DNA from 2 places in the Sporofaciens sp. SGI.106 genome. Region 2 is predicted to be linked to the other one. Evidence: a T-box and tRNA genes for the amino acid it is inferred to sense, from the RefSeq annotation. Region 2 holds a T-box; the other holds one or more tRNA genes.
The links. The T-box of region 2 lies ahead of ACQRCC_RS05055 (valine--tRNA ligase). A T-box ahead of a tRNA ligase gene usually reads a tRNA of that ligase, here a tRNA-Val.
Positions count from the first base shown of each region.

Region 1: it has a tRNA-Val gene. The T-box ahead of ACQRCC_RS05055 (valine--tRNA ligase) is inferred to sense a tRNA for this amino acid. The anticodon was not compared.

Region 1 is NZ_JBNPMZ010000003.1:23,801-28,822, reverse strand. Features, by position in the region: gene gdhA (NADP-specific glutamate dehydrogenase) at 1-167, shown strand, start outside; gene ACQRCC_RS03260 (hypothetical protein) at 307-432, shown strand; gene ACQRCC_RS03255 (hypothetical protein) at 524-679, shown strand; gene ACQRCC_RS03250 (hypothetical protein) at 684-1,286, shown strand; gene ACQRCC_RS03245 (alpha/beta fold hydrolase) at 1,313-2,398, shown strand; tRNA gene ACQRCC_RS03240 (tRNA-Val) at 2,590-2,662, shown strand; tRNA gene ACQRCC_RS03235 (tRNA-Met) at 2,700-2,773, shown strand; gene ACQRCC_RS03230 (DUF6774 domain-containing protein) at 2,851-3,015, opposite strand; gene ACQRCC_RS03225 (phosphomannomutase/phosphoglucomutase) at 3,413-4,909, opposite strand.
Region 2 is NZ_JBNPMZ010000004.1:185,628-190,649, forward strand. Features, by position in the region: gene ACQRCC_RS05055 (valine--tRNA ligase) at 1-2,341, opposite strand, end outside; T-box leader at 2,435-2,665, opposite strand; gene ACQRCC_RS05060 (AEC family transporter) at 2,782-3,726, opposite strand; gene ACQRCC_RS05065 (DUF1848 domain-containing protein) at 3,770-4,696, opposite strand; gene ACQRCC_RS05070 (HD domain-containing protein) at 4,722-5,022, opposite strand, start outside.

The sequences.
Region 1 (5,022 bases), on a different contig from region 2:
CATTCGAAGAAGTTGACAGCAAGCTTAAGAACATCATGGTAAATATCTGCCACAACATGGCTGATGCTGCAAAGAAATACGGAGCAGAAGGCAACTATGTTGTAGGAGCTAACATTGCAGGATTTGAGAAAGTTGTAGACGCAATGACAGCACAGGGAATTGTATAAAAAAGTTACATTTTGCAGGCACGAAAGTGCCTGCTTTTTGTTGCCATGCATACGCCAAAAAGGTCCGATTAACATTATTTGAAAGGAATCGGTCGTCTCACGCATATTATATATGTAAGGCCTTAAGGAGTGAACATATATGTCGAAAGAAGAATTTGTAACCTTTGCAGAAAAGTACATGGATACCATATATCGAGTGGCATATAGCTGGACAAAGAATCCCGATGACGCAGGACGTTTTAATACAACTATACAAAACAACTAAGGAATTTGAATCGGATTCCCATTTAAAGAACTGGTTAATCAGAGTCACTGTCAATCAATGCAAAATGCTGTTCCGATCCCCATGGAATAAAATGGAGGATATTGGAGAATATGCAAATACTCTTGGATTTGAAGAGGAAAGTCATCTGGAGCTGTTCCAGGCTGTTATGAATCTGGACAAGAAATACAGAGTACCAATACTGTTCCGAGCAAAGGCCAGGTTAAAAGATTATCTGAAGGAGGAGTAAGAAAATGACAGATAAAGAAAAATTCCAGAGAGTTTTTGATAAACTGCATGCTTCTCCGGATGTATTGACGGAGGTGCTGAATATGACGACAAATGAGAAGGTTGTTCCGATTAGAAAGAAACATTTTATCTCTAAAGTAGCTGTAGCTATAGCGGCATTCGTACTCGTGGTTGGATCCGGAAGTGCAGCCTATGCTATGGATCTTGGTGGTATCCAGAGAATTGTGCAGGTATGGATCCACGGTGATCAGACAGACGCTACATTTACTGTAGAAAATGGAAGTTATACACTTGATTATAAGGATGCAGATGGTAATGACGTTCATCAGGAAGGTGGCGGTGTTGCATATGAGAACGGTGTGGAAAGACCATTAACTGATGAGGAATTACTGGAAGAATTAAGTATGCCGGATGTTGAATATAAAGAGGACGGAACAGTATGGGTTTACTACATGGACCAGAAAATGGAAATAACAGATAAATTTGAAAATGATATCTGCTATGTGAAGCTGGAGGTTGATGGGAAAACACAGTATATTACAGTTAAGTACCAAAATGGTTTTGCCATAAGTCCTCATGGTTACGTTCAGCCATCAGAGTTTAACTAAGTTGTGAAAAGGAAAATAAAAAACCTATGTTAATTGTGTTTATTATAATTATCTCTGTTATTGCGCTTGTCACATTTTCAGTTTTAGTTTTACGTCTGATAAACAGCAATAAAAATAAAATTGATACCGAAAGCGGAATTCAAGAATCTACATACATAGATATAGACGGAATGAAACAATACATTCAGATACGTGGAGAAAGCACCGAAAATCCTGTTATGATTTTCATTCACGGTGGTCCGGCAAGTCCTATGGGATATGTATCTGCTTATTATCAGAGGGAACTCGAATCCGAACTTACTATTATTAATTATGACCAGCGTGGATGCGGCAGAACTTACTACGCCAATGATTGCAATGCAAATGCTGACATAGATTTGCTTGTTAATGACCTTAATGTAATTGTTGAGTATGTAAAAGAACGCTTCGGCAAGAAGAATGTAATTATTGCAGGTCATTCATGGGGAACTGTAATTGGCAGTATCTATGTGCAAAAATATCCTGAAAATGTAAACTGCTATATCGGTATCAGTCAGATTACTAATCTTTATAAAAACAAACTGAACGTTGCACGAACGGCTCTTGAAAAAGATGAAATCAAAGGAACAGAGGATGAGCAAAAACTTACAGAACTTATCAAAAGAATGAGTCGAGTTAATGACTATAATGATATGTCGCTTGACGACCTCAGTCAGCTTGTTACTGCCACATCAAAATACATTGCCTGTGAAGGGGAAATGTCGGGGCTTTCTCAGATGATTACAGGCATTACTTCTCCTGATATGAATTTTGATGATATGAAATGGTTTATGTTACAAATGAATACGGAGAAATTCTTTGCTCAAAATAAAGGAATAATGGAGTATGCTTTCTTTGGTTTTGATATTAATCTGATTTCAAAAACCTATAATGTGCCTGTATATTATCTTGCCGGCAAAGGCGATTATGCTGTTTGTCAGGAAGATGCCCAAGCTTATTATGAAAATATAGAAGCACCTGATAAAGCCTTTTATTGGATTGAAAATGCAGGTCACAGTATGTTTATGGATAATCCGAAACTGTATTGTGATACAGTAAAAAATATTTTATCCAAAACAGAAAAATCAGCATAAGAATAAATGGAAAAGGTTGTCCGTGTGAGGGAAACCTTTTTATATAAATTGTAGAAAAAAACGCAATTATTTAATCGATTTGAAAAAAATAAAAAATTTTGAAAAAACCTATTGACATTTAGCGACAAATAATAGTATAATAGCGAAGCAAGGTTGAGGCAAGCAAACAAAGCGAGCACAACCGAAAAGCCGGGATCTTAGCTCAGCTGGGAGAGCATCTGCCTTACAAGCAGAGGGTCACAGGTTCGAGCCCTGTAGGTCCCATTTGCAACAAAAGATTGTTGCAACACAAACTAAATATGGCGGGATAGCTCAGTTGGCTAGAGCACACGGTTCATACCCGTGGTGTCGCTGGTTCAAATCCAGTTCCCGCTACTCGCGTGAAACGCGACATCAAGAGACAGAGTAATCTGTCTCTTATTTTGTGTTGTGAAAAAGCATAACATTATAGTTTATTCTTTATTTTTACGAGCTGAATTCCTGGCAATTATAACAGCAAGCATATCGCCCAGCGCTGTGAGGTTTGTGGCGAGTATTGCAAGTTCATCCTCAGAAAGACATACGGAGAGTTTACAGGCAATTGTTGAGAGGAGATAGAGATCAGAGCAATTATTCATAATATACTGACACCAAAGCACTTTTGATTTATATTATGCGGAATTATGAAATTTGTTTGGGGATAAAACTTCAAGAAGTTGGGAACATATCAAAATAACTGTTTAGATTACGTGTCAGATTTTAATTTTTAATTTTTTACATGTAGAAAAATTGTAGTCCTACGTGTGGGATAGGAAAAAAGACATTTTTCCACGTAAAAAATAACGAAAGATACGTGTGAAAGGGAAAAATTAGTAGTTTCCCACGTAGAGAATGCCTAAAACTACGTGTCAGATGGAAGAAAAGTAATTATTCCACGTAAAAAGGGGCGTTGCAAAATAGATGAATAGTCTATTGAGTAGTCATTCACTTTTGCAGCCCCTTCATATGTTTTAGTGTTTCTAAACCATGCCAGTATTAAATTACTTCCAGCTTATCAAATCCATTCAGTAATTCTCTTACAATTGCAATCATCTTATCGCAGTCTCCCGGACGCACACCTTCCATGTTAAGAGGCATAAGAGGATCATGCAGGGAGAGACGAAGAAGCATCCAGCCCTTTACATCCTCGGAATCGAAGGAAATGCGGACTCCTTCGTAGGAATTCGGTGCTACAGCGTAGCCTGCAGCCTTTGCGCGTTCCTCGAACTGTGCCAGAACATTCTGACCATAAGATGCGAAGTCTTCGCAGGTAAGCTTCATACGATATTCCCGTTCATCAATTCCCTTTTCCAGTTTTTCAATAAAGGAACCAAGAGCTTTTCCTTCTTTTGCGGCAAGTGCAGCGGCAATCAGAAGTTTTACAGCCATGTATGCACCGTCATCCAGGTAGTAATTTTCACTTAATGCGCCGTGACCGGAGGTTTCGATGGCAAGTGGTGACAGAATACCTTCTTCATTTAAACGTTTGCACTCATTAATAACATTCTTGTATCCGCGTTTAAAACGATGATGCTTCATCTGAAGCTCTTTTTCCAGGAATACGGTCAGTCTGTCTGAGGTAACGGAATCAGTTACGATTGTACCGCCCGGATAGTCTTTTGCAAGAATTGCAGCCATCATTGCAATAATGGCATCACGATTCACTTCGGAGCCATCCGGCAAAACAGCGGACATACGGTCTACGTCTGTGTCGAAAATAATTCCCAGATCGGCATGGTTATCAAGAACAGCTTTGCGGATGGCCTCCATTGCCTGTTTGTTTTCCGGATTAGGAATGTGGTTCGGGAACATTCCGTCCGGTTCCAGGAACTGGCTTCCTGAAGTGTCTGCTCCCAGCGGTGCGAGAACCTGGTCTACGAAGAAACCGCCTGCTCCATTTCCGGCATCTACAACAATGTGAAGTCCCTTTAACGGATGCTCATAGTCTTCAGCATTTACGCCTGCACATATTTTTTTGCGAAGACTCTTGGTGTATGCATCAAGACTTCTGCAGCTTTCTGCCTTCCGGTCTGATGTAGCAGGGGTAAGTGTCTTTGCGATAGTCAGAATCTCGGTGATATCACTTTTTTCCAATCCTCCGTCGGGATTAAAGAATTTCAGACCGTTTCGGTTGAATGGAAGGTGGCTTGCGGTAATCATAACAGAACCGTCAAAGGCAAATTCCGGAAAGACCACCGTCATGAACATGGATGGAGTGGAAACCAGACCGCAGTCATAGACGGAAGCACCTGCAGTGAAAAGCCCCTGGAAGAAAGCTTCTTTCATTTTTTCAGCAGTAATACGGGAATCGTGTCCGACACCGATTCGAATATCTTTTGCCTCTTTTCCGGTACGATTGGATAACCATTGTACAAAAGCCTGTCCGATTAAGTTCACAGCATCAGGGGTAAGATTTACAGCTTCGCCTTCTACACCTTCAGCGGCAACACCTCTTACGTCACTGCCATTTTGAAGTTTCATTAAATCTACCATAATAACAATCGCTCCTTTATATTTCTTATTGTGAAAATATTGTATCACAGGAACAACTGTGTTGTAAACACAGCAGGAACCGGGCAAAATAATTGCATTGATAAAATAATCAT
Region 2 (5,022 bases):
CTTTCAGAAGTGCCAGACCTTCTCCCAGTCTTTCCTCTTCACACACTACATAAATCTTAGCCTTTCTGGAATTCGGAACATTCATCTCAGAACGTACATTACGAACTCCTTTCACGATTGCTTTAAAATGCTCTGTGATGTCCACGGCCTCAGAGAAATTCCATTTTGATGATGGAGCTTCCAGTGCCGGACTATATTCCGGCCAGCTGGAAATCATCAGAGATTCCTCCTCCGGAACCAGATTACTGTAAATTTCTTCCGTTACAAACGGCATAAACGGATGCAGAAGCTTCAATGCAGATTTCAGAACTTCTTTCAGTGTCCACATTGCAGCATTTGCTCCGACTGTATCTTCATCCGCATGATAAATACGATATTTCGCAATTTCAATATACCAGTCACAGAATTCATCCCAGATAAAGTCGTATACTTTCTGAAGCGCAATTCCAAGCTCGAATTTATCCATGTTTTCAGTAACATCTTTTATCAGAGAATTACATTTGGATAAAATCCAGCGGTCTGCCGGACGAAGTTCAGTTGCAGATGGCTGTGTAATATCCTTACCATCTATATTCATCATAATGAAACGAGATGCGTTCCATACCTTATTTGCAAAGTTACGGCTTGCTTCTACTCTTTCATTATAGAAACGCATATCATTACCCGGTGCATTTCCGGTTACCAGCGTCATACGCAGAGCATCTGCTCCGTACTGGTCAATAATCTCCAATGGATCAATACCATTTCCAAGAGATTTACTCATCTTACGCCCCTGTGAGTCACGAACCAATCCGTGAATGAATACGGTGTGGAACGGAGATTTTCCGGTATGTGCGTATCCGGAGAATACCATACGGATTACCCAGAAGAAGATAATGTCGTATCCGGTTACCAGCACATCTGTCGGATAGAAATAATCCATTTCTTCTGTCTGTTCCGGCCAGCCCAATGTGGAGAATGGCCACAGTGCAGAAGAGAACCATGTATCCAGGGTATCCTCATCCTGAGTAAAATGAGTACATCCGCACTTCGGGCATTTCTCAGGCATTCCTCTTCCTACTACAAGCTCGCCGCACTCATCACAGTAATATGCCGGGATTCTGTGTCCCCACCAGATCTGTCTGGAAATACACCAGTCACGGATATTCTCCAGCCAGTGCAGATAAATCTTGTCAAATCGTTCCGGAACAAAACGGAGTTCTCCTGTCTTAATGGCATTGATTGCCGGTTTTGCCAGCTCTTCCATCTTTACGAACCACTGCTGCTTAATAAGTGGTTCTACCGTCGTGTGACAGCGGTCGTGAGTTCCAACATTATGAGAATGCGGTACTACCTTTACCAGATATCCCTGTTCCTCCAGGTCTTTTACCATCGCCTTTCTCGCCTCATAGCGATCCATTCCTGCATACTTGCCGCCATACTGCTCATTGATGGTAGCATCATCATTCATAATATTGATTTCCGGCAGATTGTGACGCTTTCCAACCTCAAAGTCATTCGGGTCATGTGCCGGAGTAATCTTAACTGCACCTGTTCCGAATTCTTTATCTACATAATAATCTGCCACGATTGGAATCTCTCTGTCAGTCAGCGGAAGCAGACACTTCTTTCCTACGATATCTTTGTATCGCTCGTCATCAGGATGTACGGCAATCGCGGTATCTCCCAGCATGGTTTCCGGACGGGTAGTCGCAATCTCCAGATAATCATCCGTTCCAATGATCGGATACTTGATATGCCAGAAATGACCTTCCTGTTCTTCATGCTCTACCTCTGCATCAGAGAGGGAAGTCTTACATACCGGACACCAGTTGATGATTCTGGATCCTTTGTAAATATATCCTTCTTCATATAACTTGATAAATACTTCTTCTACTGCTTTGGAACATCCTTCATCCATAGTAAAACGTTCTCTGTCCCAGTCACAGGAAGTACCAAGCTTCTTAAGCTGGGAAGTAATGGTTCCGCCATACTCTTCCTTCCACTGCCATGTACGTTCCAGGAACTTCTCACGTCCCATCTCTTTCTTATCAATACCTTCTTCTTTCAGCTGGTTGGTAACCTTAACCTCAGTAGAGATTGCTGCGTGGTCCGTTCCCGGAACCCACAGTGCATTATACCCCTGCATTCTTTTATAACGGATCAGGATATCCTGCAGGGTATTATCCAGGGCATGTCCCATGTGAAGCTTACCGGTAATATTCGGCGGCGGCATCACAATTGTAAATGGTTTTCTGCTGCGGTCAACTTCTGCGTGAAAATACTTTTTTTCACACCATTTTTCATAAAGCTTTGGTTCAATCTCTTTTGGATTGTAAGTTGTCTCCATCTTCTGACTCATAATTTCCTCCTCATTGCCTGTTGGTTTTTCACACTTTTAATAAAGGACTTCCATTTCCTGCTAATTCAAGATAAAAAAAACGCCCTTTAAAAACTAAAGGGCGACAAATACCGCGGTACCACCTTTATTTATATATAGAAATAACTCTTCTACATATCTCATCTTATTCTATAACGGGAACGACTCCGGGAAAACTTACTCATCATTCAGCCTTCCAGCTCCAAAGCTACCTTCCGCACCGATACTCCCGGACCGTCTTTCAGCCAATGAACCGTCCTCTCTGCTGGATCAGCAATGCGTACTCCTCTTCTTCCTGGCCATTATCGGACTGCTTATATACGCAAAGAATAGAAGCAGTCTTAAACTAATGATTATAATATCCACCGCCATCCCATTTGTCAAGAAGTTTACAGTTTTTTCAGAAAGTCTTAAGGAACTTTCTATATTAACCCAAAACAGCGCAGGATGTACAGCCACCCGGTCAAAGTAAATGCACTGAACATCGTCGTCAGCATCACCACGCTGGAAGACAGGACTCCTTCATGATCCATATTCTTTGCCATAACAAAACAGCTTACTGTGGTGGCTGAGCCAAGCATTACCAGAATTGCCACCAGTTTCTCCTGACGAAATCCAAGACTCACCGCAATCGGTAAGAATAAAGCAGCAAATCCTACCAGCTTTATAATTGCAGCTGTAACTGCCGGTGCCGCTTTATCAAATGCCTTTTTTATATCAAAGGTTGCTCCCATGGCCATCAATCCCATCGGGGTTGCCATACCACCAATACTGCTGACTGTTTTTCCAATTATTCGAGGCATGGGTATCCGAAGAGCCGACCAGATCAGTCCGGCAGCAATACCAATAATAATCGGATTGGTCACAATGCCGCGAAGCGTCTTCTTCAGAACGCTCCTGTCAATTCCCTGCTGCCCCGGTTTAAAGAGTGAGAGCACCAGAACAGCCATAATATTATAAAGAGGAACACTTCCGATAATCATCATCGGAGCCATGCCCGCCGATCCATAAATATTCTGGATAAATGCAATTCCCAGAAGAGCGGCACTACTGCGATAAGAGGCCTGAATGAATTCCCCCTGAATGGACTTGTCCTTCCAGACAAATGATACCGCCGCTGCAACAGCAATACTTACTACAGTTGCACCGAAACAGAACAATACAAATTTAATATCCCATACTTCTGAAAAATCCACAGTAGCAAGATCGGAAAATACCAGCACCGGCAAAGGAACCAGAAATACAAATTTATTCATTTTTGAGGCAAATACCTCATCTATCCATCCTATTTTCCGGAAAAACAGTCCCAGTATCATCATCAGAAATACCGGGACTGTTGCATTTAAACTAAATATCAGATTCTCCATAATTTTTTAACTGCTCCTTTATCATCCTGTCGTTTTAAGCCTGTTACATGAAATCAAATAATGATAGCTGGTTATCCTTTGCAAGATAAGTTTTTCGTTCCGTCACTATTTCATCCCCCTGAAGGTTTCCGATTAAAATCGGAGACTGCGGATCGTGAAGATCGTGCTTTTTCCTTGCTCCCTCCAGGCTTCCGGTCGCATAACAATAACGACATCCGTGAATGCATGTATCATACATGCCAATGTCCACACTTTCGTAACATCCACACTCTCTTCTCTGACCACTGTCTTTCTTCACATCCAGTTTATATCCTACCAGTCTTTCTATTTTTCCCTTATCAATGCAGGCAGCATGACCGACTCCATATTTCTCAAGATTAATCTTCTCAGCACAGGTATAGAGGGGCAGTCCATATTTCGCAGCTATCTTCGCAAGTCCTGAAGCTGCCGCCTCCATTTCTTCCGGTTCCGGTTCGAGAAATCTGCTTCCTTTATACGGATCCACAAAACTGAAAATACATCTCGTCGTATACCGGTGCAGCCATTCACACATCATATCGAATTGTTCCAGATGATATGAAAGAGGGTATTTTTCATTCAAAATAATTGGATCAAAACGAAAATCCATCCGCTCTTTTCCCAGACGCTCACTCAGCAAAATAAATGTAGCAATCGATTCCTCCGTAGATGGAAGATTCGGTTCCATCTCCTTCCCATAACCAGTAATCGTCATTTCAAAATAATACGGATACTCCAGCATATCAATCATCCGAAGATAAGGAATCATAGGCTCCGGATTTTTGCTCCAGAACACAAAACAGTCCACCACATCCCGCGAAAGACTGATGCGGCTCACCTTTTTTCTATTATAGGGGTTGGGAACCAGAACTTCTCCTGCCAGCAGCCGGTTCACAAACCACTGCGGATACAGTGCCGGAATATCGGTCCTTCTGCTCACGCTCACAATCATATTTTCTTCTCCCCTGTTTTCCGGGTTAACCAAAATTCTTTTTCACCAGGCTACAGTACTCCTCAAATGCCGGAATCCCTGCAAAATCCTTCACCAAAGCATCTCTGACACCTTTATAATACCAGCCGATAGTATCTTTATCCTTCATTCGGAAACGGTTCCACAGTTCTTCTCCAACTACCGGATAATCCCTGTTAATATCCCGCATATTGGAAAGCTTGTCCGCAAGTCCAATCATCTGAATCTCCCGGTCCGCATCCTTCAGACGCCGGATAGTGGCACCTTTTCGTTCTATCCATGTCAGGGATTTATCCTCACTTTCCTGA